Regions from separate parts of the Halomonas sp. MES3-P3E genome, predicted to be linked through region 1. Evidence: predicted binding sites of a transcription regulator. Region 1 holds the regulator's gene; the other holds the start of a gene.
What was found. The regulator sigma-54, encoded in region 1, starts transcription at its own class of promoters, with help from an activator protein. The targets are predictions, from matches to a motif close to TGGCACNNNNNTTGCTNT.

Region 1 (3,780 bases):
TTTATACAGCCCTTTTCTCCACCACTCTTTTTGCCCTCACGATGCCGTTATCGGCAATGGCCCAAACGTCACAACAAGCCCCTGTAGAAGTAGAAGCCGACCGCTTAGATCTGGACCAGCGGGCAGGCACCGCCGTTTACACCGGGGATGTAGATATTCGCCAAGGCGAAATGCAGTTGCGAGGCGAACGGGTAGAGATCGAACGCAACGAGGCTGGCGAACTATCGAAAGCGACATCCACCGGCGAACGCGCCTACCTGCGTCATCAAGTTGAAGGCCAAGATGGCCCCACTGAAGGCTGGGCGCGACGGATTATTTATCACGTCGCTGAGCGCCGCGTAGAGCTGATTGACCAAGCCGAGCTGATCCAGCTCGAGGATACGTTCACCGGCGGGCGCCTTGAGTATTTTATTGACCGTGAAGTGATTCAAGCACGCTCTGACGTTGACGGCAGCGAGCCCCAGCGCATACGTATGACCCTTCAGCCTGAACAATAGGGAGCCAAGCCTTGGCAACTACAGACACTGCGCCAATCAAAACCCTATATGCCCATCACTTGGCCAAAAGCTATAAGCGACGTCGAGTCGTAAAAGACATCAATTTAGAGATCTCCCAAGGCAGCATCGTGGGCTTACTGGGCCCTAACGGCGCGGGCAAAACCACCTCGTTTTATATGATTGTGGGGCTGGTGAAATCCGATGCTGGCAAAGTGGGTATCGACGATGTAGATCTAACCCGCGCGCCAATGCATGAACGCGCTGCGGCGGGTATCGGCTACCTTCCGCAAGAAGCGTCTATTTTTCGTAAATTATCGGTTGCCGATAATATTATGGCGATACTCGAAACACGCAAAGAACTCAGCCGTAGCGACCGCGAGCAGCGCCTGGAAGCGCTACTTGAAGATTTTCACATTACCCATATTCGCGACAACCTGGGCATGAGCCTTTCAGGCGGTGAACGCAGGCGTGTGGAGATTGCTCGCTCACTGGCGACAGAACCCGCATTCATTCTGCTGGACGAGCCCTTTGCTGGCGTAGACCCCATTTCGGTGGGCGAGATCAAAACCATTATTCGGGCATTAAAGCAGCGCCACATCGGCGTACTGATCACCGACCACAACGTTCGCGAAACCCTGGATATTTGTGATATCGCCTACATCGTGGGCGATGGTCAAATCATCGCCAGCGGCTCTCCAGCCTCGATACTCACTAACCAGAAAGTGAGGGAGGTTTATCTAGGCGCTGATTTCCGCCTCTAGCTTATTTTTCACTTCTAATTAGCGCTCTACAACAACTTTACTACCAATGGCATGCTTATTGCACTTGCACCGGAGACCTACTCACACTAGGGTGGAGCATTCTGATTAACGAGTGGTTCTCAGATGGTCATGAAAGCTTCTCTTCAACTGCGCATGGGCACACAGCTGACCATGACACCTCAGCTGCAGCAGGCCATTGCTCTGTTACAGCTATCAACGCTGGACTTACGTCAAGAAATTCAGCAGGCCCTAGATGCCAACCCCATGCTGGAACAAGAGGATGAATTTGGCGAACAGGCTGCCAGCGAGCCCAAAGAGGAAGAGTGGTCAGAGAGCATTCCCACCGAGCTCTCGGTAGATAGTGATTGGTCTGACACCTACCAAGATATAGGCAGTCACGGTGGCTCCAGCAGCGAAGGACCTGATTTTGAGCGCCAAGCGGCTGGCCAGAGTCTTCATGGGCACTTGCTGTGGCAGCTCGCCATGACTGATTTTGGCGCGCGAGAGCAACTTGTCGCAGAAAGTCTTATCGACGCGCTAGATGCTAATGGCTATTTAACTCAGCCGCTCAACGATATCCGTGAAGGGCTTCGCGCCCAAGGTGTCGATGGGCTTAGCCAGCGCGAAGTAGAAACTATTCTGCTTAAGCTTCAGCAATTTGAGCCAACAGGGATATTCGCCCGCGACCTGCGTGAGTGCCTGATGCTGCAGCTGGCCATTCTTCCCGAAGATACGCCGTTGCTGGTTCCTGCCCGCCGCTTAGTACGGCAGTTTCTGGAAGCACTAGGCAAAGATGACATGCGCTTACTTAAACGCCGTCTGGGACTCGATGATAACCAGCTGGCTGATGTCATTCTCCTCATTCGTAGCCTTGATCCACGCCCAGGCAGCGCCTATGGCGATACCGATGATAGTTATGTAACGCCCGACCTGGTCGTACGCCATGACCACGAAGGCTGGCACTTAGAGCTCAATCCTGAGGCATTGCCAAGGCTTCGCATTCAGCCCGACTACGCAAGCTTAATAAAGCGTGCGGATAAAAGTCAGGACAATCAGTTTTTAAAAGAACACCTGCAGGAAGCACGCTGGCTGATCAAGAGCCTCTCTAGCCGCAACGATACGCTACTGCGCGTTGGCCGCGAGATTATCACCCGGCAAATTGGCTTTTTAGAACACGGCGAAGAAGCCATGAAGCCGCTCATATTGGCCGATATCGCCGAGGCCGTGGAAATGCACGAATCGACTATTTCCCGGGTAACCACTCAGAAATTTATTCATACGCCTCGCGGCGTATTTGAACTCAAATACTTTTTCTCAAGCCAAGTCAGCGGCCAGGATGGTGACAGCCATTCAAGCACCGCTATCCGCGCTCGGCTGAAGAAATTGGTTCAAGAGGAGCCGCCAGGCAAGCCGCTTTCTGATAGCCGCTTAGTCACGCTATTAGGGGAGGGGGGAATTCAAGTAGCGCGTCGAACGGTGGCTAAATACCGTGAAGCCATGGGCATTCCCTCCTCTAGCGAGCGACGTCGTTTGCGCTAGCACAAATCAACGTTTTAGGGAAACTCTCGACAAGGGCTTTGCAACGCGGCAAAAAGGGTTACAATCGAAGTACAGTCCGATGGATAAGGAGTACGTCAATGCAAGTTAATATCACTGGTCATCACGTAGAACTGACTGACGCCTTGCGTGACTATGTCAACGAAAAGCTTGAACGTGTAGAGCGCCATTACGACAACATAACCACGGTGCAAGTCACCTTATCTGTGGAGAAAGAGCGCCAGCAGGCCGCCTGTACGCTGCACGCAGCAGGTGCTGATTTACATGCGGAAGCCCTAGACAGTGATATGTACGCCGCTATTGACGCATTAGCGGACAAAATTGATCGGCAACTCGTTAAACATAAGGAAAAAGCACAAGCTCGCGCCCAAGGCGCAGGCGTGCGTTAATTCAATGACGTTGGAAACCATACTCCCCCCGGAACGAGTTCTCTTTGACGTCCCCGGGGGCAGCAAAAAAAGGGTGCTGGAATTTTTCAGCACCTTTATCGCACAAAATACGCCCAGCCTGGACAGCCAAGAAGTGTTTAGCCGGTTAATCGGTCGAGAACGCTTAGGCAGCACCGGTATCGGCAATGGCGTGGCTATCCCACACGCACGCAGCCCGCACTGTTCGGCGCCTATCGCTGGTTTTTTAAAACTGTCAGAAGCGATTGATTTCGACGCCATTGATGGCGACCCAGTTGATCTGGTGTTTGTCCTACTTGTACCCGAAGAGGCAGACGACACGCACCTATCCCTACTCGGCCAGGTAGCGACCATCATGAATGATGCGGATACTCGCCACCAGCTGCGCAAGGCAGGCAGTCAGCGCGAGCTGCTTGAGCTTATTACCGCCAAAATGCGTGAGCATTCAACGTCCTAAGTCGTTAACGCCAATTTAAGTTGTGAAAGCCAACTAATGGTATTTTACACGCTAAGTTGATGCTTCGCCCACCACCCCCAATGCAGCTTGATCTAAGCAAA
Region 2 (3,780 bases), on a different contig from region 1:
CGACACCGAGTTTAGTGCATGGCGACTGTTGGTCGGGGAATGTGCTCTTTACCACTAAGGGGCCAGCTCTGATTGACCCTGCCGTGTATCGCCACTACCCGGAAGTGGATGTCGCGATGCTGACTTTGTTTGGCTCGCCGGGTGAGGCGTTTTTCGATGCCTACTGGAACGGCAACGCCCCGGCCGATTGGCCGAGGCGTGAAGCGCTGTTTCAGCTTTATCCGCTATTGAATCACCTGCTGCTATTCGGGGCCGGTTATCGCTCAGCGGTTGAACGCAGCGTGGCGAAGGTCGAATCCTTCAGTTAATGCTTACCAGGACGTTTACCAAGATTTATAAGGCAAGAACTTGCCATTCAAGGTGAGTAATACCCGGTCGCCTTTAGGATCTTCGATCTTATCCACTTCCATGGTGAAGTCGATGGCGCTCATAATGCCGTCGCCGAATTTCTCTTGTACGACATCCTTAAGGGTTTCTCCATAAACGCCGACCACTTCGTAGAGGCGGTAGATGAAGGGGTCCTGAGGGATGGCTTCGTCCCAGGCTTTGGTGGGGAACGCCACTAACGCGTCGGCGACATCGCTTTCCACGCCTAACGTATCGCATAGTTGATGCGCAATCTCGCTGCTCGCGCTATTCATGCCGTAGCAGGCAGAAGCGACCCATACGGGTGACATGCCAACCGCTTTCCCAATATCGTCCCAGCTCAATTTTTTACGCGCTTTGGCGGCGAGCAGGGTGTGACGCATTTCGAGCTTATCCATGAGGTCTCTCCTTAAGCGTGAAGGGCGGCTAGCGCCCTTTGTGGTGTTAATGCTTTGATCAAGATAAAACTTTTTTAGCTTGGGTACGTACGTGGGTGGTGTAGAGAACCAAGCCAACCAAGGTCAGACCGCCCACGAGATTGCCTAGAACGGTAGGGATCTCGTTCCACATAATGTACTGGTACAGGGTGAAGTCGGCGCCCATCATTAGGCCGATCGGGAACAAGAACATGTTGACGACGGAGTGCTCAAAACCGAGATAAAAGAACACGATAATGGGCATCCACATGGCCATTATCTTACCGGAAACCGTAGTGGAAATAGCGGCGCCCACTACGCCCATGGAAACCATCCAGTTGCAGAACATGCCGCGCAGGAAGAGCACAATCCAACCAGCAAGCCCCGCCTCCTGGTAGCCCACTGTCCGGCTTTCACCAACGGCCATCATCGTTTGGCCTACAGCGTTGATTTCCTCGGTGCCGCCCATGGTGAAATTCAGGTAGCCAAAGGTGGCAATAAACAGCGCGCCCCCCAAATTACCCAGCCCCACCAGGGCCCAGCATTTCAGCATCCGCGGCAGGGTGACGCCGGGCCTTTTATCGAGCCAGGCAATCGGCACCAGCATAAACACCCCGGTGAGTAGGTCGTAGCCCATCAAATAGAGCATGACAAAGCCAACGGGGAACAGCAGCGCCCCAATCAAAAACTGGCCAGTTTGGGTCGCAATAGTGATGGCAAAAATAACCGCCAATGCAAGGGTAGCGCCCGCCATAAAGGCGCGGATAAGCGTATCCCGGGTGCCCATATAGACTTTTGCTTCACCCTGATCCACCAACTTAGTGACGAATTCACTAGGCATTAGATAAGACATAAGCAGGTTTCCTGTGTTGTTTCGATTGGTTAACACCTCGCCCATGTATTTTTAGTTTTCCCTTGCGGAGCAATAAAACAGAGGGTTGCGCTGTCTTGGTGCAAAAAAAGGGAAGGCGTATGGCGCTAATGATTTTATTGCGATTTATATGCCAACTTGGCTATTTTGATATTAAGATACTGTTTTAAAAGAGTTATTCTGTTTTATGATTAGCGCTTTTGATGCCGGCCAAAAACAACGAAAAATCGTAAATAACGATATTTCGTTGTTTTATTGACGAAACTTCGTAAGTGGCGTGGGAATTGAATGGTAAAGACAACGTTCACTTCTGCACCTTGAGATACCCACGATGGTCGCGCGAGTACTCCTCAACAGCCAAATTTCCGCATTGATGGGCGGTTATTCACCGCTCGCAATGATGGTTGTCGACCCGTTTAGCGATCAGTTGCTGGCTGCCAATCGGGCTGCCTGTGAACTGCTCCGTATTCCCCAAAGCAGTATCGGTCCAGAAAGTGACGAGCATAAAAGTGACGAGCATGAAAGTGATGAGCCAGGCAATGATGAGCAAAACGGGTTGGATCATGAGTTGCCCCTGGCATCACCCTTTAGCCACCGCTTAAGTGCTTCATTACCGCTATGGATTAGCTTTACCGGTGAGACGCTGGAGCAAAAAACCGCCTGGTCGGATGATTTGGTTGTGCTGGACATGCTGCGCCAGCCGTATCGAGTCGAGGTGTATGCCCAGCGCATCGAAGATTCTCCTCAGCTGTTATTGACCCTGATTGACCGCAATAAGGCCGAGCAGCGGCGCGCAAAGGCAGAATTGGGGCGCCAGCACCGCCAGGGGGAAGTGGGTTGGCAGCGGGTCGAACAGGTATTCGAGCGTATCGAAAAGCAGAATCAGCTGATCCTTGGCGCGGCAGGCGAGGGGATCTATGGCTTGGATGCGGAGGGCAAAACGACCTTTGTGAACCCCGCTGCAGAGCGCATTTTGGGCTGGAGTACCGACGATATGGTCGGCCATGACGCGCACCTCATGTTTCACCACACCCATGCCGACGGCAGCCACTTTCCGGTGCAGCAGTGCCCGATTCACGCCTCGTTCAGCGACGGTCAGGTGCACCATGTCGATAACGAGGTGTTTTGGCACAAAAATGGCGAAGCGATTCCGGTCGAGTACACCAGCACGCCGATTTTTGAGATGGGCCGTTTAGTGGGCGCCGTGGTGTTGTTTCGGGATATTCGTGAGCGCAAGCGCGCCGAGCAGCAACTTCGGGATGCGCTCGCCGAAGTGGAGACGCTCAAGCAGCGCCTGGAACTGGAAAATGAGTACCTTCAAGAAGAGATAAAAGCAGAGCTCAACCATCGCGATATTGTTGGCAATAGCCCGGCCGTGGCAAAGCTGATTAAACAGATCGAGATGGTGGCGCCTACCAGTGCCAATGTGCTGATAAGTGGTGAGTCGGGCACCGGTAAAGAGCTGATCGCCCGCGCTATCCACGCGGGCAGTTCGCGCAGTGACCGGCCACTGATCCGGGTAAACTGTGCGGCTATTCCGCGTGACCTGTTTGAAAGCGAGTTTTTCGGCCATGTCAAAGGCGCCTTCACCGGGGCGGTACAGGACCGCCCAGGGCGTTTTGAGCTCGCCCATGGCGGGACGCTGTTTTTGGATGAAGTGGGTGAAATTCCTCTCGAGTTACAGAGTAAGCTGCTGCGTGTATTGCAGGATCAACAGTTCGAACGGGTGGGCGACAACCGCACACGGGAAGTCGACGTGCGGGTCATTGCCGCGACCAACCGTGAACTGCGCGACATGATTGAGGTGGGGCATTTTCGTGAAGACCTCTATTTTCGCCTTAACGTTTTCCCCATCGATTCGGTGCCCTTGCGCAAACGGATTGAGGATGTGCCACTGCTGGCGCGGCATTTTTTGCACCGAGCCTGCCTCAAATTCAATAAGCCCGGAGTGCGTATCCCTCCCGCGCAATTAGAAATCCTCCAGCGTTACCCCTGGCCCGGCAATATCCGTGAGCTTGAAAACGTCATTGAACGTCAGGTAATCGTCACCCAGGATCGGCGTCTGGTATTCGATGATCTCCTGTTGGGGGAGCCGCCCCGCTCGTTAAGCCGCACAAGCAACGAGCC

Region 2: CXF87_RS06655 (formate/nitrite transporter family protein) is a predicted target of sigma-54. The motif match lies at 1,772-1,789, and genes of this name have one in related genera.

What each region holds. Positions count from the first base shown of each region.
Region 1 covers NZ_PJBT01000021.1:151,882-155,661, forward strand. Annotated here, with positions in the region: gene lptA (lipopolysaccharide transport periplasmic protein LptA) at 1-497, shown strand, start outside; gene lptB (LPS export ABC transporter ATP-binding protein) at 509-1,258, shown strand; gene CXF87_RS07925 (RNA polymerase factor sigma-54) at 1,382-2,797, shown strand; gene hpf (ribosome hibernation-promoting factor, HPF/YfiA family) at 2,896-3,204, shown strand; gene CXF87_RS07935 (PTS sugar transporter subunit IIA) at 3,209-3,679, shown strand.
Region 2 covers NZ_PJBT01000020.1:168,373-172,152, forward strand. Annotated here, with positions in the region: gene CXF87_RS06645 (fructosamine kinase family protein) at 1-308, shown strand, start outside; gene cynS (cyanase) at 324-764, opposite strand; gene CXF87_RS06655 (formate/nitrite transporter family protein) at 823-1,635, opposite strand; gene CXF87_RS06660 (sigma-54 interaction domain-containing protein) at 1,985-3,780, shown strand, end outside.